Regions from separate parts of the Streptomyces sp. NPDC050988 genome, predicted to be linked through region 1. Evidence: riboswitches for the same ligand, from Rfam matches in the RefSeq annotation. Region 1 holds a riboswitch; the other holds the start of a gene.
What was found. A riboswitch is a leader RNA that binds a small molecule or an ion and turns the genes downstream of it on or off. The one in region 1 is predicted to bind ZMP and ZTP.

Region 2: it holds a riboswitch for ZMP and ZTP, as region 1 does, so the genes downstream of both, ACIBEI_RS40200 (glycine hydroxymethyltransferase) here and ACIBEI_RS01045 (bifunctional 5,10-methylenetetrahydrofolate dehydrogenase/5,10-methenyltetrahydrofolate cyclohydrolase) in region 1, are expected to answer to the same signal.

Annotation. Positions count from the first base shown of each region.
Region 1 is NZ_JBITFQ010000001.1:231,520-238,760, forward strand. Features, by position in the region: gene ACIBEI_RS01025 (hypothetical protein) at 1-121, opposite strand, end outside; gene ACIBEI_RS01030 (nuclear transport factor 2 family protein) at 308-679, shown strand; gene ACIBEI_RS01035 (MarR family winged helix-turn-helix transcriptional regulator) at 701-1,234, opposite strand; gene ACIBEI_RS01040 (hypothetical protein) at 1,313-2,167, shown strand; ZMP/ZTP riboswitch at 2,296-2,382, shown strand; gene ACIBEI_RS01045 (bifunctional 5,10-methylenetetrahydrofolate dehydrogenase/5,10-methenyltetrahydrofolate cyclohydrolase) at 2,403-3,251, shown strand; gene ACIBEI_RS01050 (CU044_5270 family protein) at 3,252-4,289, opposite strand; gene ACIBEI_RS01055 (RNA polymerase sigma factor) at 4,282-4,845, opposite strand; gene ctaD (cytochrome c oxidase subunit I) at 4,952-6,634, shown strand; gene ACIBEI_RS01065 (hypothetical protein) at 6,640-6,981, shown strand; gene ACIBEI_RS01070 (DUF6192 family protein) at 7,108-7,241, shown strand, end outside.
Region 2 is NZ_JBITFQ010000031.1:37,388-44,628, forward strand. Features, by position in the region: gene trpS (tryptophan--tRNA ligase) at 1-292, opposite strand, end outside; gene ACIBEI_RS40185 (RNA polymerase sigma factor) at 393-1,073, shown strand; gene ACIBEI_RS40190 (hypothetical protein) at 1,222-2,013, shown strand; gene ACIBEI_RS40195 (hypothetical protein) at 2,249-3,013, shown strand; gene ACIBEI_RS40200 (glycine hydroxymethyltransferase) at 3,476-4,921, opposite strand; ZMP/ZTP riboswitch at 4,954-5,040, opposite strand; gene rocD (ornithine--oxo-acid transaminase) at 5,213-6,418, shown strand; gene ACIBEI_RS40210 (glutathionylspermidine synthase family protein) at 6,485-7,241, opposite strand, start outside.

The DNA.
Region 1 (7,241 bases):
TCGCGATGGGGTTCACCTTTCCCGTCTCCGGGGTGGTGGCAGCGCTCGCGGACGGTACGGCAAGTCCCGTGACGCCGATGGCGAGGCCAACGGCGGCGACGATACGTCGTGTTGAGGTCATGCCTTCAGGAACGGTGGCGGGCCGCCCACGGACACGGCCGCACCCGGCCCCTCACCCGACAGGCGCATCGGCCCTCCTGCGCTTGCCGTGGCCGCCGCGCCGGAGGAGTCTCGGAGGGAGAGGCCCTCAACGGCCCGCTCCGTACCGGGCCGCGGTCTTCGCCAGTGGTCCACAAGGAGGTCCATCATGGGCACTGCGGCAAGCCCCGGCTTCGACACCGAAGCCCTTCGCCGGGGCATCGAAGGCCAGAACGCGTCGGCGCTCCTGTCGCTGTACGCGGACGACGCGGAGCTGCGCGTCGTCGACCGCAACACCCAGCCCAGCCACCCCAAGGTCATGCACGGCCGCGAGCAGATCAGCGAGATGCTCGAGGACGTCTACAGCCGCGACATGACACACAAGTTGGAACAGTGCGTGATCCAGGGCGACCATGTCGCCTTCACCGAGTCCTGTCAGTACGCGGACGGCACCAGGGTGCTCGCGAACTCGATGATGTCGCTGCGCGACGGCAAGATCGTCGACCAGACGGTGCTGCAGGCATGGGACGAAGAACCGTAAGGGGTATGCCGAGGGTCCGGGTCACGACCCGTCTGACCTGGACCTTTTCGGCTCAGACCCGGCCGGGGCGGCCTCTGCGGCCTCGACCAGCTTCCGGAGCAGGTCGGCGAGTGTCCGCTTCTCTCTTTCTGACAGCACTGAGAGCAGCGCGTTCTCGCCATGTTCTTCGGAGGCCGCGTGCTGCTCGAAGGCGTCGTATCCCGCCGGGGTGAGCCGTACGTGGACCCGGCGGCGGTCCGCCGCGTCGTGCGTACGCGTGATCAGGCCGGCGTCCTCCAGCGGACCGAGCCGTGCCGACAGCGCGCCCCGGGTCAGACCGAGCAGATCGGCGAGCCGTGACGGGCTCGTCTCGTACGGCGGGCCGAGCCTGCGCAGGGTGAGCAGCACCTTGAACTGCCAGTGCCTGAGCCCGTCGGAGTCCAAAGTGTCCCGGCGGGCCTGCGCCGCGTGCCGCGCCAGGATCGCGAGCCGCGCGAAGATCGCCTCCTTGACCGGGTCCATCCAGCCGAGCTCCTTCGACCAGAGCGCGACGTGCCGGTCGACCGAGTCGCCCACCTCTTTTCCTCCCGACGTCCTGACAACCGCCCGATAGTTTTCTTGTGGATAGTTTTTCCGATTACTACCTTCCTCGCCATGACGAAGACGAGTACGACCCAAGCCGTCCTTCCGGTGGACGAGGTCGTCGCCGCGGCGCGTGAACTCGCCCGGGCCGGACGATGGCAGCGTGCCTCGGCTCTCCTCGACGCGGCCGCGACGGCCGATCCGCACGGCCGGGCGGCCCTCGCTCTGGCCGGGGCGGAGGTCGCTCTCGAACACGACTGGTTCGGCGGTACGGACACCGCGGCCACCCGGATCGCCGCCGCGGACAAGGCACTGGCCGAACCGACCGCGCCGGTCGGCCTCTGGGACCTGGACTTCGTACGGCTGCGGCACACGTACGTCCGGCTGCTCCTCGGTGACGGCACGTTCCGGTTCGGGCCCGCGGGCAAGGATCCCGCCGAGCTGGCGGAGCTGCGGCAGCGTGCGCGGGAGCTGTGCGAGCGGGCGGAGGACGATGTGCGCCGGGGGTGGGCGCGGATGTACCTCGGGCTGGTCGTCGACAACCTCTTCGCCGAGCGTGAGGCGGCGCCCGCGCACTACGAACTCGCCCTGAGCGCCGGGGAGTCGGGCGACGACCTCCTCGCCCGTGAGGCGCTGCGGCATCTCGGCGACCACGACCACGACGACCTGGACCACGCGCGGGCACGCGAGCGCTGGACCCGGGCGACCGCTCTCGGCGCCCGGGCGGGTAACGTCCCCGGCACCCTCTCCCAGCAAATGCTCTTGGCCGTGCTGGCCCGCGACCGCGGCGACGAGGCGGGAGCCGCGGCCCTCGCGACCGAGGTGGCGCGCTGGGCGGCGGCCATCGGTGCCGTACGCATCGAGGCGCAGGCGAACGGGTTCCTGGCAGGCGTGGACCCGACGGCCGGGCCCGAGGAGGACGCCTGAACCTCGGTTGAGACAGGACCGGCCGATTGCGCTGCGGACATCGCGCCCCCGTAAGGGGCGCGGGGAACTGCGCGACCAGCCACCGACCGCCCGCAGACGACAACCGCACCCCAGCGGAGCGTACTGTTGGGGCAGGCCGTGACTGGCGCTGAGGTGGAGTACCACCGGGGAGCGGCCCGACGCACACGTCTTCGCCGCGCGCCTGGGCATCATCTACGACGCTCAGGAGTGGCTCATGTCCCAGGCCCAGCTCATGGACGGCACCGGTCCCGCCCGTCGGATCGTCGAGGAGACGGCGAAGCGGGCGGCCGACCTCACCGAACGCACCGGGGTGGCGCCCTGTCTGGCGACCGTGCTGGTGGGTGAGGACCCCGCCTCCGTCACGTACGTACGCATGAAGCAGAACCGTTCCCGCAAGGCGGGTATCGAATCGCGGCACGTGGCTCTGCCAGCCGGGACCACGACGGACGAGCTGATCGGCACGCTCACCGAGTTGTCCGCCGACCCGACCGTGCACGGCATCCTCTTGCAGCACCCGATGGGTCATCACATCGACGAGCGCGCGGCGTTCGAGGCGATCGCTCCGGAGAAGGACATCGACGGGGTCACGCTGGCATCCTTCTCGGCGATGAGCTTCGGTCTGCCGGGCTTCGCGTCGTGCACGCCCGGCGGGATCATGCGGCTTCTGGACGAGTACGACGTCGATCCGGCCGGCAAGCGGGCCGTCGTGGTCGGTCGCAGCGCGATCCTCGGCAAGCCGGTGGGCATGCTGCTGCTCGGCCGCGACGCCACGGTGACGTACTGCCACTCGCGCACGGCCGACCTGTCGTCGGTCGTGCGGGAGGCGGACATCGTGGTGGCCGCGGTGGGACGGCCGCGGCTGATTCGCGGCGAGGACGTCAAGCCCGGCGCCGTCGTCGTCGACGCCGGCTACAACCCCGGCAACATCGGCGACGTCGACTTCGACAGCGCACGGGAGCGGGCCTCGCTGATCACTCCCGTACCGGGCGGGGTCGGTCCGATGACGATCGCCACGCTGCTGGCCCAGACCGTCGAGGCGGCCACCCGGCAGACCGGCGCCTGATCAGCGCATCCACGCGCGATAGTCCATGACGTCGCCCGCCTCGAGTCCGTACTCGGGGTCGGCGGCCGTGGCGGTGCTCTCCAGGCCGAGGACGGCACCGGTGACCGGATCCATGATCAGCATCCGGCGGGACCCGGCGTCGTCGTACACGTACGCCTGACCACTCCGGCCCAGGCGATCGGTCACCTGGCCGACGGGCCGCAGTCCGTCGGCGTCCGCGAGGACTTGGGCGAGTGCCGCGTCCTCACGGGTGCCGAGGGTCCAGGTGTCGAGCAACATCCCTGTGGCGTCCAGCAGTTCGCTCGTGGTCAGGGGGGTGTCGGTGTGCTGCGCGTCCTGCAGATAGGCGCGCAGCCGCTCGGCGTCGTGCGGGGGCGGCGACTCGGGCGGGGCGTCGCTCCAGCTCGGCGGGAAGGTCTGCTCGCTGATGACGTGTCCGTCGTCGACGAGGCCCGGATCGCCGTCCGCGTCGGACAGGACCGGCCGGCCCGGATGACGCGGGTCGGTCGCGACGACCAGTTCCGTGTGGCTGTCGTCCGCGTTCCAGCGCACGATCCGCTCCACGGGGAGCGTGATCGGAGGCTTGTCCTCCGACATGCCCATGCTCCACGACTGCACATGTGTGCCCTTGCGCAGACCGGACGAACCGTCCGCCGCGGCCATGCCGGCACTCTCGGCCAGCCGGTCCAGCGGTACGGGGGTGGAGTCGGCCCGGACGACCAGCGGGCGCGGCGCGGCCACCGCGGGGGCGGTGCTCGGGCCCGCGAGGAGGAGCGCGAGGGAGGTCACGGCGACGGCCGCGGTCGTCGCGAGGGCCCACACGAGACGCGTACGGCGGGGACGAGGGCCGCGCAGCAGCCGGCCGAGGCTGCTGCGGCCGGACAGGAAACGGCCCGGCCCCGGGCGCTCGTCGGTCGCCGGTCCCATGAGCTGGTTGAGGCGGCGCTCGGCCTCGTGGCCCAGCGGTCCGTCGCCGAAGCGGGGGCCGCCGGACGGCACCGGGTTGGCGCGGCGCAGCAGTTCGAGTTCGTCAGCCATGGCGCTGCTCCTTCGGGGTGTCGCGGCGAGGCGTCGTGGGACCGACGGCCACGGCGGGCCGCATGCTGTCGATCTCGGCTCTGAGCCGGCGGCGGGCGCGGTGCAGCCGCATCGCCGCCGCCCTGCTGCCGCAGCCGAGGGCCACGGCGACCTCGTCGATGCCGAGTTCCTCCCAGGTGCTGAGCCGCAGAACCTCCTGATCGGCGGGGGCAAGGCGGGCCAGCGCGTCGTGCACCCAGGCGCCGGGCCGCTCCGAGTCGGGGCTGTCCACGATCTGCCGGCCGTGCGCGGTCTCGTCGTGACCGAGCTTGTCGACCAGTCGCCGCCGTCGCCCGTAGCCGCGTACCGCGTTGGACAGGCAGTTGCGTGCCACGCCGTACAGCCAGGGAAGGGGAGAGTCGGGCAGGTCGGACCGGCGGCGCCAGGCGACGGTGAAGACCTCCGCCACCACTTCCTCGACTTCGCTCGTCCGGCCGTCCAGTCGCCGCGCAACGTACCGGCTGACCGCCCAGTAGTGCTCGCGATAGGCAGCGGCGAAGGTCTCGTCGTTGCTCATGTTCCGTAGGTGTCCGGCAGTCCCTCGATCGTCACAGCTGTACGCGGTGATCCTTGTCGCTCCGCCTCAGTGTGACGCCGGGACGCGCCTCGGACACAGGCGGGGTATGGAGAGCAACACTGTCACCGCGGCGCTCGCGCCCCCGCGTGCGGGCCGCCGCCCGGGCCTCGCCGCCGTCCGCCGGCTGACCACCACCGACCACAAGACGATCGGTACGTTGTACCTGGTCACGTCGTTCGCGTTCTTCTGCATCGGTGGCGTGATGGCGCTGTTCATGCGCGCCGAGCTGGCCCGTCCGGGCACGCAGATCATGTCGAACGAGCAGTTCAACCAGGCGTTCACGATGCACGGCACGATCATGCTGCTGATGTTCGCGACGCCGCTGTTCGCCGGTTTCACCAACTGGATCATGCCGCTGCAGATCGGCGCGCCCGACGTGGCGTTCCCCCGGCTGAACATGTTCGCCTACTGGCTGTACCTGTTCGGCTCGCTGATCGCGGTCGGCGGGTTCCTCACCCCGCAGGGTGCGGCCGACTTCGGCTGGTTCGCCTACAGCCCGCTGTCGGACGCGGTCCGTTCGCCGGGCATCGGCGCCGACATGTGGATCATGGGTCTGGCGTTCTCCGGTTTCGGCACCATCCTGGGTGCGGTCAACTTCATCACCACCATCATCTGCATGCGCGCGCCGGGCATGACCATGTTCCGCATGCCGATCTTCGTGTGGAACGTGCTGCTCACCGCGGTCCTCGTGCTGCTCGCCTTCCCCGTGCTGGCCGCCGCGCTGTTCGCGCTGGAGGCGGATCGGAAATTCGGCGCACACATCTTCGATGCCGCGAACGGTGGTGCCCTGTTGTGGCAGCACCTGTTCTGGTTCTTCGGGCATCCAGAGGTGTACATCATCGCGCTGCCGTTCTTCGGCATCATCAGCGAGGTCATCCCGGTCTTCTCCCGCAAGCCGATGTTCGGCTACATGGGCCTGATCGGCGCGACCATCGCGATTGCCGGTCTGTCGGTGACGGTGTGGGCGCACCACATGTACGTCACCGGCGGTGTGCTGCTGCCGTTCTTCTCCTTCATGACGTTCCTCATCGCCGTGCCGACCGGCGTGAAGTTCTTCAACTGGATCGGCACGATGTGGAAGGGGTCCTTGTCGTTCGAGACCCCGATGCTGTGGGCCACCGGCTTCCTGATCACCTTCACCTTCGGTGGTCTGACCGGTGTCATCCTGGCCTCGCCGCCGATGGACTTCCATGTCTCGGACTCCTACTTCGTGGTGGCGCACTTCCACTACGTGGTGTTCGGCACGGTGGTGTTCGCGATGTTCTCCGGCTTCCACTTCTGGTGGCCGAAGTTCACCGGCAAGATGCTCGACGAACGCCTCGGCAAGATCACCTTCTGGACGCTGTTCATCGGCTTCCACGGCACCTTCCTCGTCCAGCACTGGCTGGGCACGAACGGAATGCAGCGCCGGATCCCCGACTATCTGGCCGTGGAAGGGCTGACACCCCTCAACACGGTGTCCAGCATCTTCTCCTTCGTCCTCGGGCTGTCCCTGCTGCCGTTCTTCTACAACGTGTGGAAGACCGCCAAGTACGGCAAGAAGGTCGAGGTCGACGACCCGTGGGGTTACGGCCGTTCGCTGGAGTGGGCGACGTCCTGCCCGCCGCCGCGGCACAACTTCCTCGTCCTGCCGCGGATCCGTTCCGAGTCCCCGGCGTTCGACCTGCACCACCCCGAAATCGGCGCCGTGGCCGGGCAGTTGCCTGCGCCGGAGAGGGTTCTGCGGTGACGGCGATGGACGAACGACCGGTCGACGCGCGGGCGTTGATCGACGAGCTGGAGGGCCATCTCCTGATCGAGGCCACCCGGGGTGAAGGGCGGGCCGAAGCAGGCCGCTTCAGCCGGCAGTTCGGGTGGCTCACCGACAGTCAGCGGGCCGAGGTCGAGGAGCGGTTCACGGAGCAGTACGTGTCATTTGCGCGGGTTTCCTGGCGGCGGACGGTTCGGCGGGGTGATGAACTGCGGGGAGAGTACGAGGAGGCGTATCGGACACTAAGTCAACGGCTGCTTGCGGTGTGGCTGTTCGGGATGGCGTGCCTGACCGCGGTGGCCGTGCTGGCCGTTTCCTGTGTCTGACCTGGTCCTGGCGAACAACCTATGGACCTCGGCAGTTCATGGCGGCTCATCAGCCCAACCGGCAAGCCATGTTGGCCGTTGGGGTATCTGGGCGAGGCTCGGACGACCACCGTCCACGCCGAAGCAGTGGCCAAGAAGTCAGTGGGCTGGAAGACCGAAGCGATCCAGGTCCCGGTCACCGCCCAGGAGAAGGGCGAGGCGATCCATGAACTGGCGCGCGATGACGAGGCGGTGGCGGCGCAGGTGGCCACCGACTTCCT
Region 2 (7,241 bases), on a different contig from region 1:
TGATCCAGGCGAGCTGTGCGTGCTCGGGAACATGGCTCTGGACGAAGAGCGTGCAGCGCTCCGGGTCGAGACCGGCGGCCAGCAGCTGGGCCGTGGCGAGCCTGGTGTTGGCGCGGAGGTCCGCGGGGTCCTGCGGAATGGTGATCGCGTGCAGGTCGACGACCATGTAGAACGCGTCGTGGGACTCCTGCAGGGCCACCCACTGACGGACGGCGCCGAGGTAATTGCCAAGGTGGAACGAGCCTGCGGTGGGCTGGATTCCAGAGAGCACACGAGGACGGTCTGAAGCCATGCTCACCATTCTCTCAGGTGTCGGGTGCCGTTCCGGAACTGGTCGGAAACAGATGTGACACGGGTGGGAACCGATCTGCCTCGGGCGGTGTAACAAGAGCGTGAGGACGCGGGAGGGGGGCCGCATCGTCGATGAGGCCGCGGTGATCGCACGCGTGCGCGCCGGAGAGCCGGAGGCGTATGCGGAGCTGGTGCGTGCCCATACGGGCCTCGCGCTCAGGGCGGCCGCGGCACTGGGGGCGGGTGCGGACGCTGAGGACGTGGTGCAGCAGGCCTTCTTCAAGGCCTACTGCTCCTTGGGGCGCTTTCGGGACGGCGCGGCGTTCAAGCCATGGCTGCTCTCGATCGTCGCCAATGAGACGAGGAACACAGTGCGGACGGCGGTGCGCCAGCGGACGCTGGCCGGCCGTGAGGCCGCCCTCGTGGAGGCCGAGCCACTGATACCGGAATCGGCGGATCCGGCTGCCGCGGCCCTGGAGGTCGAGCGCCGGACGGCCCTGCTCACCGCCCTGGAAGGACTGGGCGAGGACCACCGCCTGGTCGTCACCTATCGCTATCTGCTGGAGATGGACGAGTCGGAGACCGCCCAGGCCCTGGGCTGGCCGCGGGGGACGGTGAAATCCCGGCTCAACCGCGCCCTGCGGAAGCTCGGCAGACTCCTTCCGGAGTTCGAGCCGCGGGAGGGGGAGGGTTCGGGGGCTTTGGGAGACGCGGGAGATACGGAGGGCCCGGGCGGCCCGAGAGGTCGGAAGGCGCGGGGAGGAGGTGATGAGCGTGAGTGATTCGGAGGAGCCGTACGAGGCGGAGGGTATGGGGTCGTCCGGTGACCGGGGCCGTGGTGAGGGCCGGCATGAGGACGGGCGCGGGCACGGGCCTGGACCTGGGCAGGGGGACGGGCAGAGGAACGGGCACGGGCAGGGTGCTTCTCGGTTGCCCGAGGAGTTGCGGGCGCTCGGGCGGTCGCTGGACCGGCCCGGGGCCGCGGGCGGTGAGTCGATGGTCGAGCGGGTGCTGGAGCAGATACTCGCCGAGCATGTACCGGTCCCCGTGGCGGAACCCCCGGGCCTCGCGGAGCGGCTGAGGGCGGTGCGCCGCTGGGCCCGGGCGCGTCGGCGTGCGCTGGCCGCGGGGCTGTGCGGCCTGCTGACGGTCCTCGTGCTCACGCCTCCGGTGCGCGCCGCGGTCGTCGAGTGGTTCGACTTCGGTGGCGTCGAGGTGCGGTACGACCCGTCGGCGACGCCTTCGCACGGGGCCGAGGTGCCCGGCTGCCGCGGCCCGTCCCTCACTCTCGCCGAGGCCGAGCGGCGAGCGGGCTTCGCACCCCTCACACCCCCTGCCCTGGGGACCCCGGAAGCCGTGACGGTGACCCGCGAGCCGAAGGGGCGGTTCCTGATCACCCTGTGCTGGCGCGAGCAGGGGCGCACGGTCCGGCTGGACCAGTATCCGGCGGTGCTGAGTCCCGGCTTCATCAAGTTCGTGCGGGAGCAGCCGGAGTATGTGCCGCTGGGCAAGGACGCGGTCTTCGTCAAGCGTACGGCGCTGTGGTTCCCCGACCCTCATCTCCTGCGCCTCTGGCTGATGGACGGGGACGGGGAGTTCACCCACTCCACGCGGACCGCTGGACCCACGCTGCTGTGGGTGCACGGGGACGACACGACGCTCCGGCTGGAGGGTGTGGCGTCGAAGGCGCGGGCGGTGGGGATCGCGAAGTCGCTGGACTAGCGGGCCTGTTGGCGAGGGCGGGGCGGGGCGATGTGGGGCGGAGCGATGTGGGGCGGGGCTCGGCCGGGGCTTGGGGTGGGGCTCGGCCGGGGCCCGGCCGGGGCTGGGCGGCGTGGCGCGGGCTTCTCGAAATTTTGGTCGGTGTCGAGTGGGAACCCCGGCGGGTCGAGCGGTGTACCAGAAGTGACACGCGGGTGCGGGCGGACCGCACCGGGGCCGATTGGGGGGTGTCGGGATGCGCAGGGTTCATGCACGGGTGACGGGGAGCCGGGGTTGGGCGGCGGTCTCGGGCTGGGCGATGGCGCTCGGCCTGGTGGTGCTGTGCGCGCCCACGGCGACGGCCGGCGGTCCGACGAGCGTGCTGGTGGTCTCGCCGGAGAGCGGCCAGAGCACGGCGCTCTACAACTCGAAGGAGGAGTACGGGGAGTTGGAGCGCCTCCTCGGGCAGCCGGGCACCGGCACCCGCGAGGAGCCGCCGGGGCTGGGCGTGGGCAGCGGTCGGCAGATCAATGTCACCTGGATGCTCCATGACGTCTCGCCCTGGCGGGTCGACCGTGTCTATCCGGAGACACCGAGCACCAAGGATGTCTGGATACACACGGCGGCCAACGTTCCGAAGTCCATGAACGGCCACTGGCACAAGGCCGAGCAACCGGCGGCGGTGCGCGCGCTGTTGAAGAAGCTCGGCGTAATGGGTGAATCGTCGTCCGGCGCGGGGGCCATCTATCCGGCGCCCTGGGAGACGGCGGAGGGCGCCGCCGCCGGGCCCGCACCCGAGTCCGGGTCCGGGTCCACTGAGCAGTCCGGCGCGGCTGCGGCCACTGCGGCGGCGGGCGACGACACCGACTGGTGGTGGGCGATACCTGGGCTGGTGACGGGGGCCGTGCTGGCCCTGGGGCTGCGGCCGTTCGTCGGGCGGCTGCCGGGAGTGCGGCAGTTGGGCCGCCGGCGGGTTCGGGTGCGGGAGGCGGGGCCTCGGCAGGAGCTGAGGGATGTCTGAGGGGGGCTTCTGCGAAGGGGGCTGAGAACGGCGTCTGAGAGGGACCTCCGGGTGGGGTGTCTGAGGGGGGCCTGTCGGAGGAGGGGCCTTGTGAGGAGGGGGAGTTGTGAGGAGGAGGAGTTGTGTTGGGCGGGTTGGAAGGAGCTATTCGGTCCGGAGCGCACGGCGGCCGGTGCGGCCGATCCCGCGGGCAGCTGGGGTGGGCGACAGCCGGACTCGCCGCGGGCCTCGCCCTCGGCTCCGGCGGCACCCTGCTGATACGCCGCGCGGCGGCCGGGCGTGAGCCTGGGCCGCCGCGGGAGTCACGACAGGAGTTGATCGACTTGTGAGTCGGCCTACGAATCCGCTGGTTCGGCTTGTGGGGCGGTTCCGGCCGAGACCGGATGTCAGTTCTCGGTCTCGGTGCCCGCGCCCTCGCTCGCACCATTGCCCGCGGCCTCGGCCGAGGTCTCGGCCGAAGTCTCAGCCGAGGTCGATCTCCGGGTAGAGGGGGAAGCCGGTCAGGAGGTCGGTCGCCCGGTGGGAGATCTCGTCGGCGATCTTCGGGTCCAGGACGTGCTGGGCCTTGGAAGGGGCGCCCTTGGCGGTGGTGCCGGGCTCCGTGGTGGCGAGGACGCGGTCGATGAGGCCGGCGATCTCGTCCATCTCGGTGGCGCCGAGGCCACGTGTGGTCAGCGCGGGGGTGCCGATGCGGATGCCGGAGGTGTACCAGGCGCCGTTCGGGTCGGCGGGGATGGCGTTGCGGTTGGTGACGATGCCCGAGTCGAGCAGGGCCGACTCGGCCTGGCGGCCGGTGAGGCCGTAGGAGGAGGCGACGTCGATGAGGTTGAGGTGGTTGTCGGTGCCGCCGGTGACCAGCGTGGCGCCGCGTCGCATCAGGCCCTCGGCGAGAGCGCGGGCGTTGTCGACGACGGCCTGGGCGTAGTCGCGGAACTCGGGGCGGCGGGCCTCGGCGAGTGCGACCGCCTTGGCGGCCATGACGTGCGGAAGGGGGCCGCCGAGGACCATCGGGCAGCCGCGGTCGACCTGGTCGGCGAGGGAGGAGTCGCACAGGACCATGCCGCCGCGCGGGCCGCGCAGCGACTTGTGGGTGGTCGTGGTGACGATCTGGGCGTGCGGCACCGGGTCGAAGTCGCCGGTGAGGACCTTGCCGGCGACGAGACCGGCGAAGTGCGCCATGTCGACCATGAGCGTGGCGCCGACCTCGTCGGCGATCTCCCGCATGATCCGGAAGTTCACGAGACGGGGGTAGGCGGAGTAGCCGGCAACGATGATCAGGGGCTTGAACTCACGGGCGGAGGTGCGCAGGGCCTCGTAGTCGATGAGGCCGGTGGCGGGGTCGGTGCCGTAGGAGCGCTGGTCGAACATCTTGCCGGAGATGTTCGGGCGGAAGCCGTGGGTGAGGTGGCCGCCGGCGTCCAGGGACATGCCGAGCATGCGCTGGTTGCCGAAGGCCTGGCGCAGTTCGGCCCAGTCGGCATCGGAGAGGTCGTTGACGTTGCGGACGCCGGCCTTCTGAAGGGCGGGGGTCTCGACGCGGGCGGCGAGGACGGCCCAGAAGGCGACGAGGTTGGCGTCGATGCCGGAGTGCGGCTGGGCGTAGGCATGCTCGGCGCCGAAGAGTTCGCGGGCGTGCTCGGCGGCGAGGGCCTCGACGGTGTCCACGTTGCGGCAGCCGGCGTAGAAGCGGCGGCCGACGGTGCCTTCGGCGTACTTGTCGCTGAACCAGTTGCCCATGGCCAGCAGGGTGGCCGGGGAGGCGTAGTTCTCGGAGGCGATCAGCTTGAGCATCTCGCGCTGGTCGGCGACTTCCTGCCCGATGGCGTCGGCGACGCGGGGCTCGACGGCGCGGATCACTTCGAGGGCGCTGCGGAAGGCGGTGGATTCGTTGGAAAGGGGCTCTGGCATGACGGCCTCCGGACGTGGGCGTTCGGCGTTCACGGTTCGGCCCAGGCGCACGGCACACAGTTCATGGGCCGCTCCCCGATGGTCGGTCCCATCCCAGCGCGCCAGTCACGGCCCGTGGGTGAGCCTACCGGGCGCGCCCGGAAGAGATGTTCCGCCGTCCACCATGCGAGCGACGATAGGAAAGGGGCCACACGCACTCGGACGGCCGGAAGGGAGCCGGGCCGGGACCCGGGAACAGCGGCGGGAAAAGAAGCAGGTCACGAGCCTCGTGCGGCCGGAAACGGAGACCCCGTGAGCACCACCGATGAACTGATCGCCTCGGCCGAAGCGCACAGCGCGCCCACCTACCACCCGCTTCCGGTCGTCGTGGCGACGGCGGACGGGGCCTGGATGACGGATGTCGAGGGGCGCCGTTATCTGGATCTGCTGGCCGGGTATTCGGCGCTGAATTTCGGGCACGGCAACAGACGGTTGATCGAGGCGGCGAAGGCGCAGCTGGAGCGGGTGACGCTGACGTCGCGGGCATTCCATCATGACCGGTTCGCCGAGTTCTGCGCGCGGCTGGCCGAGTTGTGCGGCATGGAGATGGTGCTGCCGATGAACACGGGCGCGGAGGCGGTCGAGTCGGCCGTGAAGACCGCCCGGAAGTGGGGGTACCGCGTCAAGGGCGTGCCTGAGGGGATGGCGAAGGTCGTCGTGGCGGGCAACAACTTCCACGGGCGTACGACGACGATCATCAGCTTCTCCACGGATTCCGAGGCCCGGGCGGACTTCGGTCCGTACACGCCGGGCTTCGAGATCGTGCCGTACGGGGATCTGACGGCGATGCGCGCTGCGGTCACGGAGAACACGGTGGCCGTGCTGCTGGAGCCCATTCAGGGCGAGGCGGGGGTGCTGGTGCCGCCGGCCGGCTATCTCGCGGGCGTACGGGAGCTGACGCGGGAGCGGAACGTGCTGTTCGTGGCGGACGAGATCCAGTCGGGCCTCGGGCGGACGGGGCGGACCTTCGCGTGTGAGCACGAGGGGGTCGTGCCGGACATGTACGTGCTGGGCAAGGCGCTCGGGGGCGGGGTCGTGCCGGTGTCGGCGGTGGTGTCGTCGCGCGAGGTGCTCGGGGTGTTCCGGCCGGGTGAGCACGGGTCGACGTTCGGCGGGAATCCGCTGGCCTGTGCGGTGGCGCTGGAGGTGATCGCGATGCTGCGGTCGGGCGAGTACCAGCGGCGGGCCACCGAGCTGGGCGAGCATCTGCACCGGGAGCTGGGGCAGTTGGCCGGTTCGGGCCGGATCACTCAGGTGCGGGGGCGCGGGCTCTGGGCGGGGATCGACATCGACCCGGCGTACGGCACGGGGCGGGAGATCTCCGAGAAGCTGATGGACCGGGGTGTGCTGGTCAAGGACACCCATGGGTCCACGGTCCGGATCGCGCCGCCGCTGGTGATCAGTAAGGAGGACCTGGACTGGGGGCTCGCTCAGCTGCGGGGCGTATTGGGTGTGTGACCAGCGTCTTTGGCATCTCCGGCCTCGCCGGACCGAGGGCGTCCGGCCCGGTGTCGTGGAGGTGGGTCACAGGATCACGTGCGGCAGGAAGCGGGCGTACTCGTCCGTGATCAGGCCGGAGGATTCGCGGATGCCGAGGCCTGCCGACTCGTTCTCGACGACCCAGGCTCCGAGGACGACGCGGTTGCCGTCGAAGGAAGGGAGGGGTGCCAACTCCTGGTAGCAGCAGGGCTCTTCGCGGACGACGGGAGCGGAGCCCGGTTCGTGGACCGTGACGCCGGCGCCCTCGCGGCCGAGCAGGGGCTTGGCCACGTATCCGCGGGTGGTGGCCAGTTCGCGGGGGCCGTCGAGGAAGGCGGGGAGGAGGTTGGGGTGGTCCGGGTACAGCTCCCAGAGGATCGCGAGGAGGGCCTTGTTGCTGAGCAGCATCTTCCAGGCCGGCTCGATCCACATCGTGGTCCCCGTGCCGCCGCCGTTGTCGAGGGTGGCGAGGACGTGCGGGGCGAAGCGGTCGGTGGTGAGCCACTCCCACGGATAGAGCTTGAAGCAGCTGCGGATGAAGCGGAGTTGCTTGTCGACGAAGCGGCCGGAGAGGCGGTCCCAGCCGATCTCCTCCATGGCGATCCAGGAGGTGTCGAGGCCGGCCTGTTCCGCGGTCTCCTTGAGATAGGCGACGGTCATCAGGTCCTCGCCGAGTTCGTCGGCGGCGGAGTGCGCGAAGTAGAGGGGGCTGCCCGGCGGGAGGAGGGCGGACTGTTTCTTCCAGGCGTCGACGAGGCGTTCGTGGAGGGAGTTCCACTGGTCGGCGCCGGGGAAGCGTTCC